Regions from separate parts of the Pseudomonas sp. I3-I5 genome, predicted to be linked through region 2. Evidence: predicted binding sites of a transcription regulator. Region 2 holds the regulator's gene; each other region holds the start of a gene.
The links. The regulator FliA, encoded in region 2, starts transcription of late flagellar genes. The targets are predictions, from matches to a motif close to CTAAAGTTTNNNNNNNNNNNGCCGNTAA.
Positions count from the first base shown of each region.

Region 1: the regulator FliA is predicted to act here: its motif matches at 1,574-1,601, upstream of MOP87_RS02910 (methyl-accepting chemotaxis protein).
Region 3: the regulator FliA is predicted to act here: its motif matches at 1,584-1,611, upstream of MOP87_RS16145 (methyl-accepting chemotaxis protein).

Region 1 covers NZ_CP093940.1:669,238-672,499, forward strand. Annotated here, with positions in the region: gene MOP87_RS02910 (methyl-accepting chemotaxis protein) at 1-1,487, opposite strand, end outside; gene MOP87_RS02915 (neutral zinc metallopeptidase) at 1,693-2,574, opposite strand; gene trmA (tRNA (uridine(54)-C5)-methyltransferase TrmA) at 2,723-3,262, opposite strand, start outside.
Region 2 covers NZ_CP093940.1:3,127,246-3,130,507, forward strand. Annotated here, with positions in the region: gene MOP87_RS13855 (protein phosphatase CheZ) at 1-779, opposite strand, end outside; gene MOP87_RS13860 (chemotaxis response regulator CheY) at 800-1,174, opposite strand; gene fliA (RNA polymerase sigma factor FliA) at 1,280-2,020, opposite strand; gene fleN (flagellar synthesis regulator FleN) at 2,017-2,850, opposite strand; gene flhF (flagellar biosynthesis protein FlhF) at 2,944-3,262, opposite strand, start outside.
Region 3 covers NZ_CP093940.1:3,619,243-3,622,504, reverse strand. Annotated here, with positions in the region: gene MOP87_RS16145 (methyl-accepting chemotaxis protein) at 1-1,547, opposite strand, end outside; gene MOP87_RS16140 (FAD-dependent oxidoreductase) at 1,722-2,951, opposite strand; gene MOP87_RS16135 (LysR family transcriptional regulator) at 3,090-3,262, shown strand, end outside.

The DNA.
Region 1 (3,262 bases), 2.4 Mb from region 2:
CGTGCCGCCTCGATAGCCGCGTTGAGGGCCAGCAGGTTGGTCTGCTCGGCCACCGATTTGATCACGTCCATGACGCTGCCGATCTTCTGGCTTTCCTGCTGCAACGCAGTCATGGCCTCGGTGGAGCGGTGCATGTCCTGCGCCAGGCGCTCGATCTGGCTGATCGCCTCGCCCACCACCCGATCCCCGGCCCGCGCCTCGCCATCGGCACCTGTCGCCGCCTGCGAAGCCTGTTCGGCATTGCGTGCCACCTCCTGAACCGTGGCGGCCATCTCATGCATTGCGGTGGCCACTTGGTCGGTCTCGACTTTCTGGCTATTGGCACCGGCACTGGTCTGTTCGGTCACGGCCGACAGCTCCTCGGCAGCGCTGGCGATCTGGGTCACACTATCGCGAATGCCCCCGATCAGCTCGCGCAGGGTCGTGCCCATGCGGGCAATGCCTTGCTGCAGCACCCCCAACTCGTCGCGGCGGGTGACATGCAACTGTTGGGTCAGGTCGCCGCTGGCGATTTTCTCGACCGCCGCCAAGGTGTCCTGCAACGGCCGGGTGATCTGCCGGGTGATCAGGACGGCGGCCACGATACCCACCAGCAACGCCAGCAGGGTAGCGATGGTCTGCAAGGTGCGCGCCTGGCTGCTTTCGACATCGCGACGCTCCAGCTGGATCTTGTACAGCGCATCGCTGTGCTTGACGATGTCCGCGCCCTGGACCGTCATCTCGGCGCGAGCACCGGTAATGGTGGTCACGGCATCGCGGAATTGACGCGTAGCTTCACGGTAGTCGGTGACTGCGCGCTCGAGCTGTTGCACCCGGTCGCTTGGGCCGGACAGCTCGCGCTTGAGACTATCGACCACCGCGAGCGCCGCATCGAGCTGGCGCAGAGCCGCCTGTTCATTGTCCGCCGTGTTGTCGGCGATGTAGCCGCGCACATCGATGCGCACCTGCATCAATTGCTGGCGGGCCTTGCTGATCAGTTGGTACTGCGCAAGGCGCACGCTGTCGGCCTCGGGCCGAGCCATGACTTCCTGGCTCAAGGCTTCCATGGCCTGGTCCGCCTGGCTACCGGCGCGGGTCATGGCGGCGCGTGCGGCACGACTGGCGTCGTAACCCTGGCGCATCTTGGACAGCGATACCTTGTAGGCACTGATGATGTCGCCCAGTTCGCCCAGCAGCTTGACGTTTTCGGGGCTCTTGAACGTGTGCTCCAGGTAAGCTTGCTGCTTGCTGAAGGTATCGAGCTTGGCCAGGGTATTGGCAGCCGCGGCATCATCGCCGTTGGCGATCATGTATTGCAGGCGGGCGATACGCAGGTCGGTAAGGTCCTTGTTCAACTGGCCGATGTCGCTCATCCAGTTGCTGCGGTCGATGAGACCGCCCAGGCTCGTCCAGCCCACCAGGGCCAGCAGGCCGGTCAGGATCAGCACCAGGGCGAAGCCCAGGCCGAGTTTGAGGTTGACGCTGATATTGGCAAACCAGCTGTTCATGCACGCACTCCAGAAGTTGTTTTCGCTCTCTTGATCTCCGATCGCAAGGCGTTGTTATTCTGGCTGCCCGCTCAATCGTGCTGGAGTTATCGGCCGTTGGCGAGGAAGCTGAAACGCTTTTTCAGCCGTAGGGGCGATACGGCGCGTTTCAGCGACCACAGGTGCTGCAATGGACGAATCAATCAGGACGCAACGCTGAGCACCTTCAGAGAGTACGCGCGCTGAAGGTGTCGCAGCTGTCGACGTCGCCTTCGGCGAACCCGGCCTTGAACCAGCGCACGCGTTGGGCCGAGGTGCCATGGGTGAACGAGTCCGGCACCACGCGCCCTTGACCCTGCTGCTGCAGTCGGTCGTCACCGATGGCGTTGGCGGCATTGAGCGCTTCCTCCACATCGCCAGGTTCCAACCAGTTCAGGCGTTTCTGTGCCTGGTAGGCCCACACGCCAGCAAAGCAGTCGGCTTGCAGTTCCTGGCGCACCAGTAGGCCATTGCTGCCTTCCATGCGCTGGCCGCTACGCCGTGCCGCGTCCACCTTGGCCGACACGCCAAGCAGCGTCTGCACATGGTGGCCGATTTCATGGGCGATCACGTACGCCTGGGCGAAGTCGCCAGCAGCCGAGAAGCGTGTTTCCATTTCTCGGAAGAACGACATGTCCAGGTACACCTGCTGATCCGCCGGGCAGTAGAACGGCCCGACCGCCGCTGTGGCAAAGCCGCAGGCAGAATTCACCTGACCGTTGAACAGCACCAGCTTGGGGTCCTTGTACTGTTTGCCGGACTGGGCGAACAATGCTTGCCAGGTGTCTTCGGTGTCGCCCAATACGGAGGCGACGAATTCCGCCTGCTGGTCATTGGCCGGAGGCGCCTTGCCATCGGTCACGGCAGGCGCTTGCTGCTGCATCTGGCCGGTCAATTGACCAAGGATCTGCAAAGGGTCCTGGCCCGTCAGCCAGCCGATCCCGACAATCAGCAAGATGGCGCCAAGTCCCAGTCCTTTGCCACCGCCAAAGCGCATACCACCGCCACCGCCACCTGCGCCCCGTGCATCGACCACATTGTCGCTACGCCGGCCTTTTCGCCATTCCATGAGTGCTCTCCAGAGCGTGAAACAAGAAGACAAATATTAGTTCAACACAGCCTCAGGTGTCAGGGCACCTGCGGCTGTCTAGCGCATTGGAGATGGCCGGGGCGCCTGAATTCAATTTCATCGTCCCCGGCCTGCACAGGGTCCAGGCTCAGCGCCGCACCAGCAGCACACCGCTTTCCATGTGGTGGGTGTAGGGGAATTGATCGAACAACGCGCAGCGTTCGATCCGGTGGGTGTCGTGGAGCTGGGCAATGTTCGCCGCGAGTGTTTCCGGGTTGCACGAAATGTACAGGATCCGCTCGAAACGTCGGGTCAGCTCGCAGGTGTCCGGGTCCATGCCGGCGCGCGGCGGATCAACGAAGACCGTGCCGAATGCGTAGCTTTTCAGATCGATGCCTTCGAGGCGGCGGAAAGGGCGCACTTCGTTCAGCGCCTGGGTCAGCTCTTCAGCCGACAAGCGCACCAGGCGCACGTTATCCACAGCGTTCTCGGCCAGGTTGCTCAGTGCGGCGTTGACCGAGGTCTTGCTGATCTCGGTAGCCAGCACCTGGCGCACGCGGGTGGCCAGCGGCAAGGTGAAGTTGCCGTTGCCGCAGTACAGTTCCAGCAGGTCGTCATCGCGATCGCCCATGGCCTCGAAGGCCCAGCTCAGCATCTTCTGGTTCACGGCGCCGTTGGGCTGGGTGAA
Region 2 (3,262 bases):
AGGCTGGATAGCAGATCATCGACATCGTCCTGACCGGACACGACGTCTTCACGCTTATCGGCATGAATCTGCGGACCTTCACCCCGAGTCGGATGTTTTTCTCGATCTTTTTCTGCGCGCAACTGATCCTGGTCATGCTGGATGCCTGCAAAGCGGTCGACCTGGCTGGCCATCATCACCAGTTTCAGCAGGTTGCTTTCCACTTCGGTCACCAACGCCGTGACGCGCTTGATCACCTGCCCGGTCAGGTCCTGGTAATCCTGGGCCAGCAGGATGTCGTTGAGATGGCCAGCCACCTTGCGGTTACCTTCGGCGCTGTGCGCCAAGAAACCGTCGACGCGCTTGGCCAGGTCGCGAAACTCCGTGGCGTTCACTTCCCGGCGCATGAAGCGCTGCCAATCGGCACTCAGCGCTTTGGCTTCGCTGGCCAGGTCGTTGAGCACAGGCGTGCTTTCCTCGACCAGGTCCATGGTGCGGTTTGCCGCCCCTTCGGTGAGCTTGACCACATAGGACAGGCGTTCGGTGGCGTCGGTAATCTGCGACACCTCTTCGGCCTGGGGTATGGTCGGGTCGATCTGGAAACTGACGATGGCGCTGTGCAGTTCGCGGGTCAGCTTGCCCACTTCCTGGTACAGCCCCCGATCGCGGGTCTGGTTCAACTCGTGAATGAGTTGCACCGCCTCGCCGAACCGTCCGCGCTCCAGGCTTTCGACCAACTCCTGGGCATGCTTTTTGAGGGTCGATTCGAACTCGCCCAATGACGTGTGTGATGAACTCATGGCGCGCCCCCTGACGTGACTCAGCCGTTGACGCGTTCGAAGATCTTCTCGATCTTTTCTTTGAGCACCTGGGCGGTGAACGGCTTGACCACATAGCCATTCACGCCTGCCTGGGCGGCCTCGATGATCTGGTCGCGCTTGGCTTCCGCGGTCACCATCAACACCGGCAAGCTCTTGAGCTTGTCGCTGGCGCGCACTTTGCGCAGCAGGTCGATACCGGACATGCCCGGCATGTTCCAGTCAGTTACCAGAAAATCGTAATGGCCATTTTCGAGCATGGGCAGCGCCGTCATGCCGTCATCGGCTTCGCTGGTGTTGGTGAAGCCCAGGTCACGCAGCAGGTTCTTGATGATGCGCCGCATCGTCGAAAAGTCGTCGACGATGAGGATTTTCATGTTTTTGTCCAATTAGACCTCCAAGCAGTCTCAAACGCGCTCGGCCCCGAGCGCGCACTCAATCGATTCGGTACAACGTGGAAAACGGCAACGACGGCGGCGGGCTCAACGGGCCCGCCATTCCCCCAGGCGGCTGCGCAGGCGCGCGGCGCATTGGCTGTGCAACTGGCTGACCCGCGACTCGCTGACCCCCAAGACCTCACCGATCTCCTTCAGGTTCAGTTCCTCGTCGTAGTACAGCGCCAGCACCAGGCGCTCACGCTCCGGCAGGTTGGCGATGGCCTCGGTCAACGCGACCTGGAACCGCTCTTCCTCCAACCCACGGGCAGGCTCGGCCTGGCCGCTAACGCCGTCCTCATGCAAGCCTTCGTGCTCGCCGTCCTGCAACAGGTCGTCGAAGCTGAACAGGCGGCTGCCCAGTGTGTCGTTGAGAATCCCGTAATAATCATCGAGGCTCAACTTGAGTTCGGCAGCAACTTCATGATCTTTAGCGTCGCGGCCGGTTTTGGCTTCTACCGCGCGCATGGCGTCGCTGACCATGCGGGTGTTGCGGTGCACCGAACGCGGCGCCCAGTCGCCTTTGCGCACCTCGTCGAGCATGGCGCCGCGAATGCGGATGCCGGCATAGGTCTCGAAGCTGGCGCCCTTGCTGGCGTCATACTTGTTGGCGACCTCGAGCAGACCGATCATGCCCGCCTGGATCAGGTCCTCGACCTGCACGTTGGCAGGCAGTCGCGCAAGCAGGTGATAGGCGATGCGCTTGACCAGCGGGGCATAGCGCTCGATCAGCTCATATTGCGCGTCCTTCGAGGCGCGGCTGTACATCTTGAAGCCGCTGGCGCTCATGACATCGAACCTGCACTGGTCGGCTGCACCAGGCGTTCGACGAAGAACTCCAGGTGGCCACGGGGGTTGGCAGGCAGCGGCCAGCTGTCGACCTTCTGCGCAATGGCCTTGAAGGCCAAGGCGCATTTGGAGCGCGGGAACGCCTCGTACACGGCACGCTGTTTCTGCACCGCCTTGCGCACGCATTCGTCGTAAGGCACGGCGCCCACGTACTGAAGCGCCACATCCAGGAAGCGGTCGGTGACCTTGGTCAGCTTGGCAAACAGGTTGCGCCCTTCCTGAGGGCTCTGGGCCATATTGGCCAGCACCCGGAAGCGATTCATGCCGTAATCGCGGTTGAGCAGCTTGATCAGCGCGTAGGCATCGGTGATCGAGGTCGGCTCATCGCACACCACCAGCAGCACTTCCTGAGCCGCGCGCACGAAGCTGACCACCGAATCGCCGATGCCGGCCGCAGTATCAATCACCAGCACATCGAGGTTGTCGCCGACTTCGCTGAACGCCTGGATCAGACCCGCATGCTGGGCAGGCGCAAGGTGCACCATGCTCTGGGTGCCCGAAGCGGCCGGGACGATGCGCACACCGCCCGGGCCCTGCAGCATCACATCGCGCAGTTCGCAACGCCCCTCGATGACATCGGCCAGCGTGCGCTTGGGCGCAAGGCCCAGCAACACATCGACATTGGCCAGGCCCAGGTCGGCGTCGAGCAGCATGACCCTGCGGCCCAGCTCGGCCAACGCCAGAGACAGGTTCACTGAAACATTTGTCTTGCCGACGCCACCTTTGCCACCGGTCACGGCGATCACCTGTACGGGATGCATGCTACCCATGTCTGTTCTTTACCTTGTCTCGCTGGGACTCATGCCACACGAAGGGCAATGCTGCGTACCCCTTGGCATAGCTACCTTGCACACATTTCATTTTCAACCCGCTCGCCGTGGGTTGTGGTAGAGATCAGCGAACATGTCGGCCATGGCCTCCTCGCTGGGCTCGTCCTGCTGCTGCACATTGACCGCGCGGGTGACCAGCTGGTGCCCACGGGGCAAGTGCAGATCGTCCGGGATACGCGGCCCATCGGTAAGGTAGGCCACGGGCAGTCGGAAACTGATGGCAAGGCTCAGGACATCGCCCAGGCTTGCCGACTCGTCGAGTTTGGTCAGGATGCAGCCGGCCAGCCCGCAGCGCTTGTAGCTGTGGTAGGCCGCGGTCAGCACCTGCTTCTGGCTGGTGGTGGCCAGGACC
Region 3 (3,262 bases), 490 kb from region 2:
AGCGCCAACAGGTTGGTCTGCTGGGAGATCGACTTGATCACCTCCAGCACGCCGCCTACGCGCTCGATGTCTTCGCCTAGCTGGGTGATCGCGGTGGCCGCGCCCGAGATGTCGGTCGCCAGGCCTTCGATGGATTCACCGTTGCGACTGACTTGGTCCTGACTCTTCTGCGCCTCGACCAATGAGCTGCGAGCCGTGTCCGAGCAGTCCGTGGTGTTGCGCGCGACCTCATTGGCGCTGGCCGACATTTCGGTGATGGCGGTGGCGAGCAGGGTGTTGTCCACGCGTTGCGCCTCTGCCCGATCGGCCAGGCCAGTGGACAGTTGCGCCAGCTCGTTGGCTTGTTCTTCCAGTGACACCGACTCCTCGGCTATGTGGCGCAGCATGGCCTGCAGAGAGCCGGCGTACTGGTTGACGGCCGTGCGCAACGCGCCCAGCTCATCATTGCGCACAACGTCTAGCTGAGCACCCGCCTGGCCGCCTTGACCCAGGCTTTCGATTTGCGCCGTGGTTTCGTCGATCTGGGTGAGCAGCCGCTTGCCCGCCAGCCATGCCAGCCCCAGCAAAATGGCCAGTAAGGGCAGCAGGAACAGCAGGATCTGGCCGGTGAGCTTGTTCGCCAGGCCGACAACACGAGCTTCGGGGGTGACCAAGCCAATGCGCCAGCCAGTGCCTTCCATGGTAGCCAGGGTGACGTAGGCCGGCCCATCGAGGCGCGCATCGTTATCCAGATAGAGGGTAGTGGTGCCAGCCGGCTTGCTCGCCAGGCTATCGGCCACTGGCTTGAACCACGGTTGTTCCTGGCTCAGGCCGGCAAGGGTCGGCAAGCCCTTGGCGCTTTTTGCATCGGGGAAGAACAACAGGTTACCTGAGGCGTCGACCGCAAAGGCGTAGCCACCGGTGACATTGCCGTTGGCCTTGAGGAAGGCCGCAAGGCCGTCGAGCTTCAGGTCGATGGTGGCGACGCCGGCGAACGCGCCCTGGGCGTGATAAGGCACGCTGCACGTCGTCATGGCGACGCCGCTGACCGGGTCCTGGTACCCATCCGACCAGACACAGCGGCCCAAGGGCGCGGCTTTGGCGCCGGTGTACCAGGACTCAGCCTGATACGGCGCGGTTTGCGCAGCGTTGTACTCGTCCGAGTAATCCAACCCATTGCTGGCGTTGCGTGCCCAGAAAAAACTGCGGCGTTCAGTGCCGGCAACGAAGCCGTTCGGTTCTGGCCACAGCCCGCCGCCTGCAATGGCGGTATCGCCTTGGCTGTCGATCACGTTGGGCAAGTTGGCCTTGATCAGGTTCTCGTCGCGGGGCAGGGTCTCGGCCAGGTGCGCCATCGCAGCCGCGGTGCCCTCGATGCGGTTCACCTGCATGGCCAGCTGGCGGGTGATGGCGCTGGCCGACTGTTCCGCCGCCTCGGTGCCAGCTGCAACCAGTTCAGGCTTGCCGCCCAAGGTCATGACGCTATAGATCGCCAATGCGGTGAGTGCCAGCAACGTCAGGATTCCCAGGGTCATGCGCCCGGAGATGCGATTGGGAAGTAGCGACATGCTGAAGCTCCACAAAATTTAGGTTGGCTTTCATTGATTACGGCAGCCAAGCCCGATAGTTGAGGTGCTACATCATGTTTCGTATGAGCGGACGACCGATGGCGACAAAAAGGCTATGAATCGAGGGGGAATCAGCCAAAGCCGAGCACACTTTCTGATACCCATGAAGCATCGTCACCCTCTCAAACGATAAACGCTGTCCGGGCTGTCTTCAGTCAATGGCGTATCAAGCACCCCTCCCGCCATCGGTAAACCTTGCGCCCATCCCGCAGCCAACACCTGCACGTCCCGCACTGGGTCGCACGCCCTGACCCTTGCATCGCGCAACCGACACGTCTGGGCATCCGTTGCGAACAAGGCGCGGGCAAAGCCCCGGCCCTGTTCCGAAAGCCGTGCGGTTTTGGGGGCGCGGATCGTTGTAAATACCTCAAACGCCTCGGTGGGCTCGTTGCCGGCAACAGCCAGGCAGCGAGCCAGGTGCCAGGCGTCTTCCAGGGCCTGGCAGGCGCCTTGGCCGGAGGTGGGCAATGGCGCATGCGCAGCGTCGCCGATCAACAGCACGTTCGCGCGGCTCCACGTGTGCAGCGGTTCCAAGTCGTGGACTGCAATTCGCCGGACGGCCTGGATGGGGGTTGCCCGGATGATGCGTGAAACGGGCTCGGGCCATTGGGCGAATTTATGCTCGACCTGCGCCCGGTCATCGGCTTGGCCAGCCCCTTCGTTGGACGAGCATGCTTGCGCGGCGGCCCAATACACCAGGTCAGGTCGAACCGCCACCGCACCGAAGCGCTGCCCCGTTCCCCAGTAATCCTGGATCGACACATCGTCCACCAGTGCGCGCGACCCTTGGGCCACGCCGATCCAGTTCACGAACCCTTGATAGCGCGGGGTGTTGTCACCCGCGACGAACTTGCGTGTCACCGATGCCATGCGCCCGTCCGCACCGATCAGCACGTCTGGGCGGATGCGTGTGCCGTTGCCGAAGCGGGCCACGGCCTGGCCCTGGGCATCCAGGTCGATGGCAACTGCCTGGCAGCCGAATTCGACTGCGATCCCCGCCCGCCTTGCATGTGCGAGCAACGCGTCCTGCAAATCCCGGCGCAGCACCGTTACGGTGGGGTAGCCCATGGTTCGGTCCAGCAGTTCGATATCCAGGCCTCCCAACGCATTGCCGGCTGCATCGTACCGGCGCATGGCAAGGGGCCTGCCGCCGACGGCCTGGATAGCGTGCAACACGCCGAGCTGCTCCAGCACAAAGCTGGCGTTGGGCCAGAGCGTCACGCCGGCCCCTCCGGCTGCCGGTACACTGCGGCGCTCAAAGACCCGTGGGTTGAAGCCCTGCTTGCGCAACGCCAGCGCCGCGCTCAGCCCTGCAATGCCTGCACCCACTATCGCTATGTCCACGTTCCAGCCCTCCTTGTTCATTCACTGCCCCGCGCCAGGTCATTGAGCGCTGGGGGCAAAGGGCAATCGTAGATTTCCCCGCTTCAGATCACTAGCGTGCAAAAATGGGACGTTTTCATACCTCAGGTGGGATAGTCAGTGCGCAATGAGCTCGATCTGAATGCGGTCCGTGTTTATACAGCGGTGGTGGATGAGCAGAGTTTCGTCGGCGCCTCGCGTGTGTTGGCCATGCCGTCTTCGAATGTCAGTCGCCATGTCGCTTCACTGGAGCGACAGCTCGGCACGCGCCTGCTCGAGCGCAGCACCCGTCA